Regions from separate parts of the Shewanella sp. SP2S2-6 genome, predicted to be linked through region 2. Evidence: riboswitches for the same ligand, from Rfam matches in the RefSeq annotation. Region 2 holds a riboswitch; the other holds the start of a gene.

Region 1 (6,731 bases), on a different contig from region 2:
CGATTCATATCGATACTGAAGAAGAACTGGTGCCAGTATCTATTGCCAAATTGCTCAAAGCGGTACAAGACAAAGAACAAGCTGAACTGGTGATTTTTGGTAAGCAATCTATCGATGGCGATAACAATCAAACCGGTCAAATGTTCGCGGCGCTGATGGATATGCCACAGGCGACCTTTGCTTCTGAAATCAAATTAGAAGGTCAATCTGTGCAAGTTGCTCGTGAAGTTGACGGTGGTATGCAAACCTTACTTATGCCGTTACCTGCAGTTGTGACTGCCGATCTACGTTTGAACGAACCTCGTTATGCTTCACTGCCTAACATTATGAAAGCCAAGCGTAAGCCATTAGAAGTTTTTACCGTGGCTGATTTGGGCGTGACGTTAAAAAGTCACCAAACGGTTGTGAAGGTCACTCCGCCAGCAGAACGTAAAGCAGGCATCATGGTAGCGTCGGTAGCTGAGCTAGTTGAAAAGTTAAAAAATGAAGCGAAGGTGATCTAAATGGCCATTTTAGTATTAGCTGAACATGATAATGCCGCACTGAAACTCGATACGGCAAAAATCGTCACTGCCGCCCGCGCCATTGGCGATGAAGTGCACGTATTGGTTGCGGGTCACCAATGTGGTGCGGTTGTCCAAGCTGCACAAGCGCTACAAGGCGTTAGCCAAGTGCTCGTTGCCGATGCCAGCGTGTATGAAGCGCATTTAGCGGAAAATTTTGCCAAATTGCTGGTGGACTTAGCGCCAAACTATGGCCACATTCTGGCTTCTGCTTCGAGCTTAGGTAAGGACACGCTTCCGCGTGTGGCAGCATTATTAGATGTTGCGCAAATCTCTGAAGTCATTACCGTCGTCAGTGCGGACACCTTTGTGCGCCCTGTGTATGCGGGTAACGCCTTAGCGACAGTGCAAAGCCATGATGCCATCAAAGTGATGACAGTACGCGCCAGTGCCTTTGATGCTGCGCCAGAAGGTAACAGCGCGGCTGTGACGACACTCGATAAAGTGTTTGAAGCGAGAACTCAGTTTGTTTCTCAATCCTTGACGGTATCAGCCCGTCCAGAATTAGGTAATGCTGGCATTATCGTTTCTGGCGGCCGTGGTATGGGCAGTGGTGAAAACTTCGGCATGTTAGAGCAGCTTGCTGACAAGCTCGGTGCTGCGGTTGGCGCATCACGCGCGGCAGTTGACGCAGGCTTTGTGCCTAACGATTTACAAGTGGGCCAAACTGGTAAAATCGTTGCGCCTAACTTGTATATTGCCGTGGGGATTTCTGGCGCGATTCAACATTTAGCGGGCATGAAAGACGCGAAAGTCATCGTTGCTATTAACAAAGACGCGGAAGCGCCTATTTTCCAAGTTGCCGATTATGGCTTAGTTGCCGATTTATTTGAGGCGGTTCCTGAGCTGATCACAAGTCTCGGTTGATTTAATCTGTGATCTAGGTCACATTAAGTGGCTTTGCGGTGGCATCTGCTAAGCCGCTTATGTTTTTATGTGCCTCACGCCCGCGTACGGGCGTTCTTAGAAGTAGAGGCGCGCCAAATATTAGTAGTGATCAGTAGGGTGATTCCGTTGATCGATTGCGAAAGGATTTGGTGCCGAAGTGGTTCGATTTATCACGATCAACTGCTGGGGTTGCACTTAATAGGTGTAACACTGCCATAGTATTTTCCGATACGGATGTTGGAAATAGTTACTATGGAGCGCTACTGATAGGACAGGTGACCTTGGGTATCTATTGCCTTTCCCCACCAGTTCAGTCGCCCTCCATTCGTATTTAACGAAGATAATAATCAATGACTGTTATGAATTATGCCGATTCGGCACTTTCCTTGCTGCCGCCTGCGGTGGCTATTGTGTTGGCGATCTTAACTCGCCGTGTACTGCTTTCTTTGGGGTTAGGGATTTTAATTGGTGCTTTATTGCTCAATCAATTTTCACCTGTAGCGACGGGTGAATTTGTATTTAATGGCGTTAAAGGACTTTTTTGGACGGGCGAAGGCCTTAATTCGTGGAACTTATATATTCTCGGTTTCTTAATTGTACTGGGAATGATCACAGCGTTAATTACTGTCAGTGGCAGCGCGCGGGCTTTTGCCGATTGGGCGCGTTTACATATACGTAATAAACGTGACGCTAAACTATTAACCATGTTTTTAGGGTGTGTGGTTTTTATTGACGACTATTTCAATAGCTTAGTCGTAGGTTCGGTCGCTAGACCTGTTACCGACCGTTATTATATTTCCCGCGCTAAGTTAGCTTATTTATTAGATTCGACTGCCGCTCCTGTGTGCGTTATTTCTCCTGTATCAAGTTGGGGCGCCTATATTATTGCGCTTATTGGTGGAATATTAACGGCCCATGGTTTTGCTGATACGGGTCATTTGAGTATTTTTATTCAAATGATCCCAATGAATTTCTACGCAATCTTCTCTTTGTTATTATTACTTTTCGTAGTTTTTATGGGATTAGATGTTGGGCCAATGCGCGAGCATGAACTCAATGCCCAACGTGGTAATTTATACGATGAGTCAAAAGGATTACCGCCAGGGGCGAATGCGGATTTACCTGAGGCCGAAACCGGTAAGATCTTAGGATTATTCCTGCCGATTACTGTGTTGGTATTTGCGACCCTGTATTTTATGATTAACAGTGGCGCTCAAGTACTTGCCGCTGAAGGGATTGAATTTAATATTATTTCAGCGTTTGAGAAAACCGATGTCAGTTCATCCCTTTTCTTTGGTGCATTAATCGGTTTAGCGATTTCGCTGATATTGAATTTAGTCCAAGGCGTTGAGAAATCCCTGATAGTCAAAGGCATAGTGCAGGGCGCCCGTTCTATGCTGCCAGCTATTTATATTTTGTTATTTGCTTGGACCATCGCTGGCGTGATTGGTCAACTCGAAACCGGCAAGTTTATGGCGAGTCTCGCGACGGGTAATATTCCGTTCGCCTTTTTGCCAGCGCTTATGTTTGTGTTAGCGGGTATTACTGCGTTCTCAACTGGTACTAGTTGGGGCACGTTCGGTATTATGTTACCGATTGCTGCGGATATGGCGATGGGAAGTCACACTGGCATGATGTTGCCTATGCTTGCCTCTGTGCTGGCTGGCGCGGTATTTGGCGATCACTGTTCACCGATTTCCGATACTACGATTTTGTCGTCTACGGGCGCGAGTTGTCACCATATCGACCATGTGGTCACTCAGTTACCCTATGCACTGATTGCGGCGTTTATTAGCTTAACGGGTTATGTTGTACTTGGATTTACTGAATCAGTCTCTGCGGGTTTAGTCGCGTGTGCGCTAGTATTTGTGCTCAGTGTTATTGTGCTGAAAATTAAGTCTAAAAGTGTTTAACACGTAAGTTACGACTATTTTTATTTTAAACATGTAGGCGCAATACCAGTATTTTGAATCTAGAGTTTTGTAACATTGCGAATGCATAAGCATTAAGGCACAAGCTAAGGTTTGTGCCTTTTTTCATCTATAATGAAACGGGTTATGATTAGTAAAGGATAAGTGTGCGACCTAAAAATCATGATGACTACCAGCAGGATGCACTTATTGAGTTCAATCGGGATATCACTTGGCGCATGTTTACTGGTGCCCTCATTTATGTTGCCTGCTGGAGCTGTATTGTTATTCCTTACAATGTGCTATTAGGCAATATTATTCCTTGGGAATTGATGTGGGTATGCTTTGCATTCTTGGCGTCATCTGGCGTAATTCGTTTGAGTTTTGTATATGATTTTTATGTGAAATCTAAGAAAGATCCGCATACCAATCGTTTAGGGCTTTATGTGGGATTGTTAGCCAATAGTGCCACTTGGAGTGGAGTGACTGCTTTTATTGTCTACCATCCAGAGTTTGAGTCTATGGGTCATTTCATTATGGTTATTTTTGGCATTTTATATGCCTTTATTAGCCTGAGTCTCTGTATCGATAAAGTGCAATTACGCATTTACCTCATTAGCTATATTTTGCCCATTTCGATTGCTTATTTTGCCAAACAGGGGAGTGATAATGTGTATATTGCCTGTTTGCTATGGGCCTCTACAGTACCTGTTTATAGGATCGCTATGATGCACCATAGGGAATATTGGTCTTTGTTTCATCAGGCATATTTGTTAAAAAACTACTCGGCTAAGCTCGCCGAATTGGCTCGTACCGATGACTTAACGGGTTTAATGAATCAGCGTAGTTTCAATCAGATTTTTGAACAAGAGATCCAGCAGGCAGTAGAGTCTCGTCAAAGCTATGGCTTACTTCTTGTCGATATTGACCATTTTAAAATGATCAATGACTCTTATGGACATTTGACTGGTGATCATTGTTTAAGCCAAATTGGTCTCATTTTAAATAGATTAATCGAGGATAATATAAAGGTTGCACGCTATGGCGGTGAAGAGTTTGTGATTCTATTGCCTAATGCAACTGAGGAAAAAGCGTTGGCGTTAGCTGAAACGGTTCGCCAAAACTTGTCTGCGAGTGTTTTTCGTTTTACAGAGCGTGAGTTTACGATCACTGTTAGCGTTGGGGTGGCCGTCATTTATCCACAGCAGAGAACGGATGCACAGCGGTTATTTCAATTTGCAGATGAGGCTATGTATGCTGCCAAAGCAGCGGGACGTAATCGGGTTGTGCTATATCAAAAATGTTGATTATCTATCTGATTATTAAAGGTATAAATCGCTTTTAATCCGCTCTTTATTTGCCTTGCAGGCACACTCTTTACGTGTTGCATTGACTTAAAAGGATATGGCTATTTAAGTCAGTGCGTCTTGGATTCAAATGTCACTGATGCTCTGAATTGGTTAGATACTTAAGGTGATTGGTCTTAAATATAGCGGTGATAAGAAGAACTAAATCTTCAGCCAACAAATTGTTGGCTGAAGATTTATCGCCTAAAGGCATTCAATTGAGTGAAATTAGCTTGTTAGCATCAATTTAAATATTGCTATCTAGCCCACGGCGTTTAAGTAATCCTTGCGTGGTTGGTTCTTGTCCACGGAAATTTTTGTAGGCTTCCATTGGTGCAATACTGTTGCCCACTTCACGAATAGTTTTGCGGTATTTCATGCCGATTTCACGGTTTAGACCACCTTGGGTTTGCACATAGGCAAAGGCATCCGCCGCTAAAATCTCACTCCACATATACGCGTAATAACTTGCTGAGTAACCGCCGGGGAAGGCGTGGGCAAAATAGGTCGACTTATAACGCGGAGGTACGGCACTAATGTTTAAGCCGTGCTTTTTCAAGGCATTGGCTTCAAAGGTTGGTACATCTTGCAACGGCGTATCTGGGCTTAATGAATGCCATTCCATGTCTACTAATGCGGCGGCCATGTATTCCAGAGTGTCAAAGCCTTGGTTGAAGCTGCCAGATTTCAGCAGTTTTTGCAGCAGTTCATCGGGAATGGGTTTGCCCGTTTCGTAGTGTTTCGCGTAGTTCGCTAACACTTTTGGATGGGCGGCCCAATCTTCTTCAAACGTCGATGGGAATTCGACAAAGTCGCGTGAAACCGAGGTGCCCGCCAGACTTGGATAAGTCACTTTAGAGAACATGCCGTGGGTGCCGTGACCCATTTCATGGAACATAGTGGTGACTTCGTTATAGCTGACGAATGTGGGTTCACCTTCGGGCGCTTTCTTTATGTTCATCACGTTGACGACCACAGGTTTAGTGCCTTCGAGGAAGGATTGACCGACAAACGAACTCATCCAAGCGCCACCACGTTTACCTTCACGGGCAAAATAGTCGGCGTAGAAAATGGCCATGCTTGAGCCATCGGCATCAAACATTTCGTAGGCTTTCACATCGGGATGGTAAACCGGTAAATCTGGGCGAGGTTTTAGGGTGACGCCATAAAGTTCTTTGAGTGTGTAGAACACGCCATCTTCGAGGACGCGGTTAAATTCAAAGTAAGGGCGAATACTATTACCATCGAGGGCGTACTTTTCTTGGCGGACTTTCTCGGCGTAGAATTCCCAGTCCCATGGCGCCAGTTCAAACTTGCCGCCAGTCTTGTCGATCATAGCTTGGATATCGGCCGCTTCTTTCTCGGTATTGGCAACCACGGCTGGCACCATAGAGCCAAACATGCTGTAAACCGCTTCTGGTGTTTTGGCCATTTGCGGCGCTAGACGATAACTGGCCCAGTTTTCATAGCCTAATAGCGCGGCGCGCTCAGCGCGCAGTTGCGCTAAGCGAGACACTAAAGATGCCGTCTCGTTTTCACCACTTAAGCCACGGTTAGCAGAGGCTTCCCAAATGCGTTGGCGCAGTTCACGGTTTTCCAGTGACGCTAATACGGGCTGGCGAGTGGTGTTGGTGATGTTGATCAGATACTTGCCATCGTGACCCGCCGCTTTAGCATCGTTTGCGGCCGAAGTGATTTCGCTGTCAGTTAATCCTGCAAGCTCATCCTTAGACTCCACGACCACGGCGATTTCTTTGGTTAAGCGCAGTAAACGTTGGGAGAACTCGTTGGTCAGTGTTGACTGTTCTTCGTTAAGAGCACGGATCTTCACTTTCTGCTCGTCGGTGAGTTTAGCGCCCGCCATGATAAAGCGTTGATGATAGACCTCAACCAAACGCACAGCTTCTGGGGTTAACCCTAGGTTAGCGCGATCGTTATAAATGGCTTCGATGCGGGCAAATAGCGCTGGATTTAAGTTGATATTGTCCGAGTGGGCCGCCATTTGGGGCGCCATTTCACCTTGG
Region 2 (6,731 bases):
TTTCGTGCGGGATCAAAATTTGTATGTGTTAGATCTGACGACGAAAAAACTCCAAGCTATGACGACCGATGGCGGCGGGGCAATTAAAAATGCCATGGCTGAGTTTGTCGCTCAAGAAGAAATGGATCGCATGACCGGTTACTGGTGGGCGCCCGATGAATCGGCTATCGCCTTCACCCGTATCGACGAATCTGCGGTCGAGCAAGTGACGCGCAATGAGATCTATGCCGATGGCATTGAACTTACCGAGCAGCGTTACCCAGCCGCAGGTAAAAACAACGTCGACATCGCATTAGGTGTGGTCACGCTAAAAGATAAGTCCATCAATTGGGTGAGCCTGCGCGAAGAGAATAGCAAAGACAAGAGCAAAGACATTTACCTGCCGCGTGTCGATTGGTTGCCCGATAGCAAACACTTGTCGTTCCAGTGGCAGAGCCGCGATCAACATCAGCTCGATTTGCAGTTAGTGGCGTTAGATGCACTGACTAAGCCAAAAACCTTAGTGAAAGAACGCAGTGATGCTTGGGTAAACCTCAATAACGATCTGCATTTCTTAAAACAGCAGTCTGCCTTTATTTGGGCGTCTGAGCGTGACGGCTTTAATCATCTATATCTTTTTGACTTAAAAGGCAAACTCAAAACGCAATTGACTAAGGGCGAGTGGGCTGTCGATGAGTTGGAATACATAGATGAAACCGCAGGCTGGGTGTATTTCACCGGCCGTAAAGACACGCCAATTGAAAAACAGCTTTATCGCGTGCCTTTAGCGGGCGGCAAGGTTGAGCGCGTGAGCAAGCAAGCGGGGATGCACAATCCTGTTTTCGCCGATAATCAGAGCGTATATCTGGATTATTTCAACAGCTTATCTCAGCCACCGCAAATCAGTTTACACGGTGACGAGGGCCAGCAACTGGCTTGGGTCGAGCAAAATGCGGTCAAGCAAGGTCATCCTTTATATGACTATGCGGGACTATGGCAAATCCCTGAATTCGGTGAACTGAAAGCCGAAGATGGCCAAGTGCTGCAAACTCGTTTATTCAAACCTGTGCCGTTTGATGTCAGCAAGAAATACCCTGTCGTTGTGCGGGTTTACGGTGGGCCGCACGCACAGTTAGTGACCAATAGCTGGAGTGAGCAGGACTATTTTACCCAGTATCTGGTGCAGCAAGGCTATGTAGTATTCCAGTTGGATAACCGTGGCAGTGCGCACAGAGGCACTCGGTTTGAGCAGGTGATTTACCGTCATTTGGGCGAAGCTGAAGTGAATGATCAAAAAGTGGGGGTGGATTATTTACGGAGTCTGCCCTTTGTCGATGCCGATAATGTGGCGATTTACGGCCACAGTTACGGTGGTTATATGGCCTTGATGAGTTTATTTAAGGCGCCGGATTACTTTAAAGCCGCGATTTCGGGCGCACCTGTGACCGACTGGCGCTTGTATGACACGCATTATACTGAGCGTTACTTAGGTCATCCTGAAGCAAATGAAAAGGGTTATGAAGCCAGCAGCGTGTTCCCTTACGTGAAAAACTATCACGCAGGTTTGTTGATGTATCACGGTATGGCCGACGATAACGTCTTGTTTGAAAACAGCACTCGGGTGTATAAGGCGTTGCAGGATGAAGGCAAGTTATTCCAGATGATCGACTATCCGGGATCTAAACATTCGATGCGCGGCGAGAAAGTGCGTAATCACTTATACCGCTCATTAGCGGATTTCCTCGATAGACAGCTGAAAAGCGCTAAGTAACAGACATAAAAAAACCAGATCCTAGGATCTGGTTTTTTTTGTGAATCGATGCTTATCGAATCAATCCTGTTGCTAATGCGGGTGTCGCTTAGCGGGCAATTAGCCTTCTAAGTTACCGCAAAAGCGATAGCCTTCACCGTGAATAGTCGCGATGATTTCTGGCGTATCTGGCAAGCTTTCGAAATGCTTGCGGATACGACGGATAGTCACGTCTACAGTACGATCGTGTGGCTTAAGTTCACGGCCAGTCATTTTCATCAGTAGATCGGCACGAGTCAAAATTTTGCCTGGGTTTTCAACAAAGTGCAGCATAGCGCGGAATTCGCTACGTGGCAGTTTGTAGGATTCACCCTGTGGGCTCACTAATGAACGGCTGTTGATCTCTAAGCTCCAATCGTTGAAGCGATAGTATTCTACTGAGCTCTTTTCTTCGACTTCGGCACCAGCGCTGTTGACGCGAGTCAGAAGGTTACGAGCACGAATCGTCAATTCACGTGGGTTGAACGGCTTGGTAATATAATCGTCCGCGCCAATTTCAAGTCCAAGGATTTTGTCGACTTCGTTGTCACGACCTGTCAGGAAGATCAGACCGATGTTGTTGATTTCACGTAGTTCACGTGCCAACAACAGGCCATTCTTGCCTGGCAAGTTAATGTCCATAACGACCAAGTTAATTTTGTTTTCCTGCATAGCCTTATGCATTTCTGCGCCATCATTGGCCTCAGTTACCACATACCCTTCTGCCTCGAAAATACTTCTCAGCGTGTTACGGGTAACGGCTTCATCTTCAACGATCAGAATGTGCGGATTTTGCATATTATTTACCTAAATTTTAATCAGTTTATACTAACCAATAAGAGCAACTTACTTCGGGCTCTTATATTCATAAAAGCGTTGATACTTCCTTGAACTGCTTTGTGCTCAAAAGGAAAATCTTTACGGTGACATCTATATCTGGATGTAGATTAAGTGCACGTTTAAGTGTAATACGAGAAAACGTAATCAGTACCAACTTCGATAAGCAATAGTTAGAATAAGTTCCTTAACTATTGTTTTTTTTAAATGTTTAAAAGACAAATCAAATGTAGAACACATTTTAAACAGATGCCCGGTCAGTTCACGTTACTTAAAGCGATATATGTAACAAACTGTATTGAACGATAAGCATCTTGCTCAATCTGTTTCAACTCACCAGTACGTACATTGTACTCGTTTTAGTCATTTGTTAACAAATGAAATGTTAACAAATTTTAGGTGAGTCGGGGTTTTTACCATGATATTTACTTTAGCTATTGATTAGTATAACTAATGTATTTGCCATTCCTGTGAGCCAGTTCACGCCTCTTTGGATTTTACAATCACTCTGCTACACTAGCTTGGGTTCATTTTTCGATTAGACTACCAATGGACAATACGACTCAAGATTTGTGGCAATGTTACCAAGCGCCGTTATTTTTGCTGACTCAAGCATTATCCTGTGATTTTTCCTTTGCTGTTATTACCGCTCATAATCCCGCTTCAAAGCTGCTTTCTCCCAGTCAAAACCGTTTACTCGATCGCCAACTTCTCCGTGAAATTGAATTACTCGGCAGTCCCTATCGTGCTTTAGTGGGCGCGGCGCCGGATTTATCCCACATGGAAAAAAGCTGGGCCGTGTTTATCGATAGAACGATGGCGCTGCAATTGGGGAAGAAATTTAATCAATACGCGATTTATGTGGTCGAACAAGGGGAGGTGAGCTTAGTGCCATGCACTTTGGCCGGACATGATGAAGTGTGTTTAGGCAAATTTAGTGATTATGTGCAGCTGGTATACGAGTTGCCCGATTTAAGCACTTAGTTGTTTTCAAAATATTTTATTTAAATTATTCATTTGTTATGAAATTAGCATTGACTTCATTAGGGGTTTATTGCTACTTTTTTCGTCCCTTTCCCTAGGAAAGGAACAGAAGAGGAGCGTTAACTAGGTAGTCGGTCAGAGGAGCACAAACTCCAGCGATGACTGATGAGGGAGATTAACGCCGAGGCATAGATATGGTTGTTGCATGTTTATGTCGGTCGCTCAGGCTGAATCCTGACGATTGTCACCTGTAATTGGTGGAGAGCTTCTGGTGACGATTGCTGTTTCCCTTCTTTTGGGGTGCGTTATCATTGAGCACCAGGCTCTTCGAACGAAGTTAGTTCGGAGTGTGATCATGTTAGTTAATCAATATTTTATTCAATCTGCGTTTATTTCTTGCCCTACGTGTTTCACGGAGGTGCGCTAATGTCCCTCGTTGTCGCAAAATTTGGTGGCACCTCAGTCGCCGACTATAACGCTATGAATCGCTGTGCCGACATAGTGTTAGCTAATCCTCATTGCCGTTTAGTCGTGGTCAGCGCATCGAGTGGCGTGACCAATCTGTTAGTTGAATTGACCCAAGAATCGATTAACGACGATGGTCGATTACAGCGATTAAAACAAATTGCCCAAATTCAATATGCGATTTTAGATAAGCTCGGTCGCCCTAACGATGTGGCCGCCGCATTAGATAAATTATTGAGTCGCATGTCAGTATTGAGTGACGCGCTCGCATCACAACGCAGCAAAGCGACCATGGATGAGTTGTTGTCCCTCGGTGAGCAATGTTCTTCGGCGTTGTTTTCGGCGGTGATCCGCGAGAAAGGTGTTAACTCTAGTGCCTTCGATGTGCGTCGAGTATTACGTACCGACAGCCATTTTGGCCGCGCCGAACCCCAAGTTGAGCAGATTGCGACTTTAGCTCGTGATTATCTACAGCCACAGTTAGCGGAACAAGTGATTGTCACACAAGGCTTTATCGGTGCCGATGAAGCAGGTCAAACGACCACATTAGGCCGCGGTGGTAGTGATTATTCTGCAGCCCTGTTAGCCGAAGCGTTACGCGCCTCAGCGGTCGAGATTTGGACCGATGTAGCGGGGATTTATACAACCGATCCGCGTCTTGCGCCCAATGCTTTTCCGATTGCCGAGATCAGCTTTAATGAAGCCGCCGAGATGGCGACCTTTGGTGCCAAGGTATTGCATCCTGCGACCATTCTTCCTGCTGTTCGTCAACAAATTCAAGTGTTTGTTGGTTCAAGTAAAGAGCCTGAAAAGGGCGGGACTTGGATCCGTCATCAAGTGGAAGATGCGCCCGTATTCCGCGCTGTGGCTTTGCGCCGCGATCAAACCCTGTTAAATCTTCACAGCTTGCAAATGTTGCATGCGCAGGGCTTTTTAGCGGAAACCTTTGCGACATTGGCGCGACATAAGATCAGTGTGGATTTAATTACCACCTCAGAAGTGAACGTGTCTCTAACCCTCGATAAAACCGGTTCAGATTCTAGCGGTCAAGGTCTGTTGAGTGAGGCATTGTTGCAAGAATTATCACAGCATTGCCGGGTGCGCGTCGAAGATGGATTAGCCTTAGTGGCGATTATCGGTAACCGCATTGCGACCACGCCGGGTATTTGTCGCCGTGTGTTTGAAGTGTTAGAACCACACAATGTGCGGATGATTTGCCAAGGCGCCAGCCCACATAATCTGTGTGTGTTAGTGGCAGAATCGGAAGCGGCGCAAGTGGTGAAATCGCTGCATCAAAATCTGTTCGAAGGCGCTTAATATGCTGCCGACAACATCGTCTCTGCAAATTGGCGAGCTTGCCGCAGGGCAAGCGCTTACCTTGCCTATTTACCATTTTAAGCCGAGCGACGATAAGGCGACTGGCCCCAAAGTGTATATTCAGGCCAATGTCCACGGCGCTGAAGTGCAAGGTAATGCGGTGATTTATCAGTTGATGAAGCAGCTTGAACTCTGTGACATCCGCGGTGAAATCACCTTAGTGCCATTGGCGAATCCACTCGGGATCAACCAAAAAAGTGGTGAGTTTACCCTCGGCCGATTTGACCCTATTACAGGCGCGAATTGGAATCGTGAGTATTTGAATCATGCAATCGATTTGCCGACTTGGTATAGCGAACATGCCAAGCTCAGTGATAACGAGCTGATCCAAGCTTATCGCAGTACTTTGGTTGAAGCCTGTCAGCAAAAGTTGCGGCATGAGTGGGGCATTACTACTGGCCATAGACTCGCGGTTAATCTGCAGATTATGGCCCACAGCGCGGATATAGTGCTCGATCTGCACACAGGTCCTAAGTCTTGTAAGCACTTGTATTGTCCTGAATATGACTTAGCTGCTGCGCAGTTTTTGTCGATCCCTTATACGCTTGTTATCCCCAACACCTTTGGTGGTGCCATGGATGAGGCGGCGTTTTGTCCTTGGTGGCAATTAAGTGATTTTGCAAAAGCGCAGGGGCGAGATTTAGCCGTTGCTGTGTCAGCGTTAACCTTAGAATTGGCGAGCCAAGAGCGCGTCTGTCTTGAGGATGCGTTGGTTGATGCCCAAGGGATTTTGGCGTATTTAAGCCACAGAGGTGTGATCGCTGAAACCGTTGCGCCCGCTAAAATGCAGCGCTTTGGTTGTTACCTTAAGGACTATAAAAAGTATCACGCGCCAAGTTCAGGGTTAGTGGAGTACCGCGCGCCAGTGGGTGAACCACTGGCTGCGGGACAGCCCTTAGTCAATTTACTGCGTATGGATTTATACGGTACGGCGGATGAGCTAAAAACGGTCAGTTTGCCCCAGGACTGCGTGCCGATTTTGCACTTTGCTTCGGCATCAGTGCACCAAGGGACAGAGCTTTATAAAGTCATGACTCATGTGTTTGAGTTGCCGACGACATAATCGCCCGCTTAGAGCATAAGCATTAGCTCATAACAATTAGCTTATCGGACTGAGAGAAAACAACGCCAATCCTAATCGATTGGCATTGTTGTTTTTAAGGTAGCTATAACCACTTAAATCGATAAAACAGCGCCATTTGTAGGGCGACGAGTGAGATTAATATGCCGCAGAAGGTGGCGAAGGCCCAAGTGTTGTCGGCGCCCGGTATGCCGCCAATATTGACCCCGAGTAAGCCGG

Evidence for each region. A riboswitch is a leader RNA that binds a small molecule or an ion and turns the genes downstream of it on or off. The one in region 2 is predicted to bind lysine.
Region 1: another riboswitch for lysine. It lies ahead of Q4Q57_RS17050 (Na+/H+ antiporter NhaC family protein); the one in region 2 lies ahead of lysC (lysine-sensitive aspartokinase 3).

What each region holds. Positions count from the first base shown of each region.
Region 1 covers NZ_JAUOEQ010000030.1:8,050-14,780, reverse strand. The annotation lists gene Q4Q57_RS17060 (electron transfer flavoprotein subunit beta/FixA family protein) at 1-503, shown strand, start outside; gene Q4Q57_RS17055 (electron transfer flavoprotein subunit alpha/FixB family protein) at 504-1,430, shown strand; lysine riboswitch at 1,526-1,722, shown strand; gene Q4Q57_RS17050 (Na+/H+ antiporter NhaC family protein) at 1,802-3,364, shown strand; gene Q4Q57_RS17045 (GGDEF domain-containing protein) at 3,529-4,668, shown strand; gene Q4Q57_RS17040 (M3 family metallopeptidase) at 4,955-6,731, opposite strand, start outside.
Region 2 covers NZ_JAUOEQ010000005.1:139,628-146,358, forward strand. The annotation lists gene Q4Q57_RS06115 (S9 family peptidase) at 1-1,750, shown strand, start outside; gene arcA (two-component system response regulator ArcA) at 1,850-2,566, opposite strand; gene Q4Q57_RS06125 (DUF3293 domain-containing protein) at 3,155-3,589, shown strand; lysine riboswitch at 3,691-3,865, shown strand; gene lysC (lysine-sensitive aspartokinase 3) at 4,016-5,371, shown strand; gene Q4Q57_RS06135 (M14 family metallopeptidase) at 5,373-6,494, shown strand; gene Q4Q57_RS06140 (zinc transporter ZntB) at 6,598-6,731, opposite strand, start outside.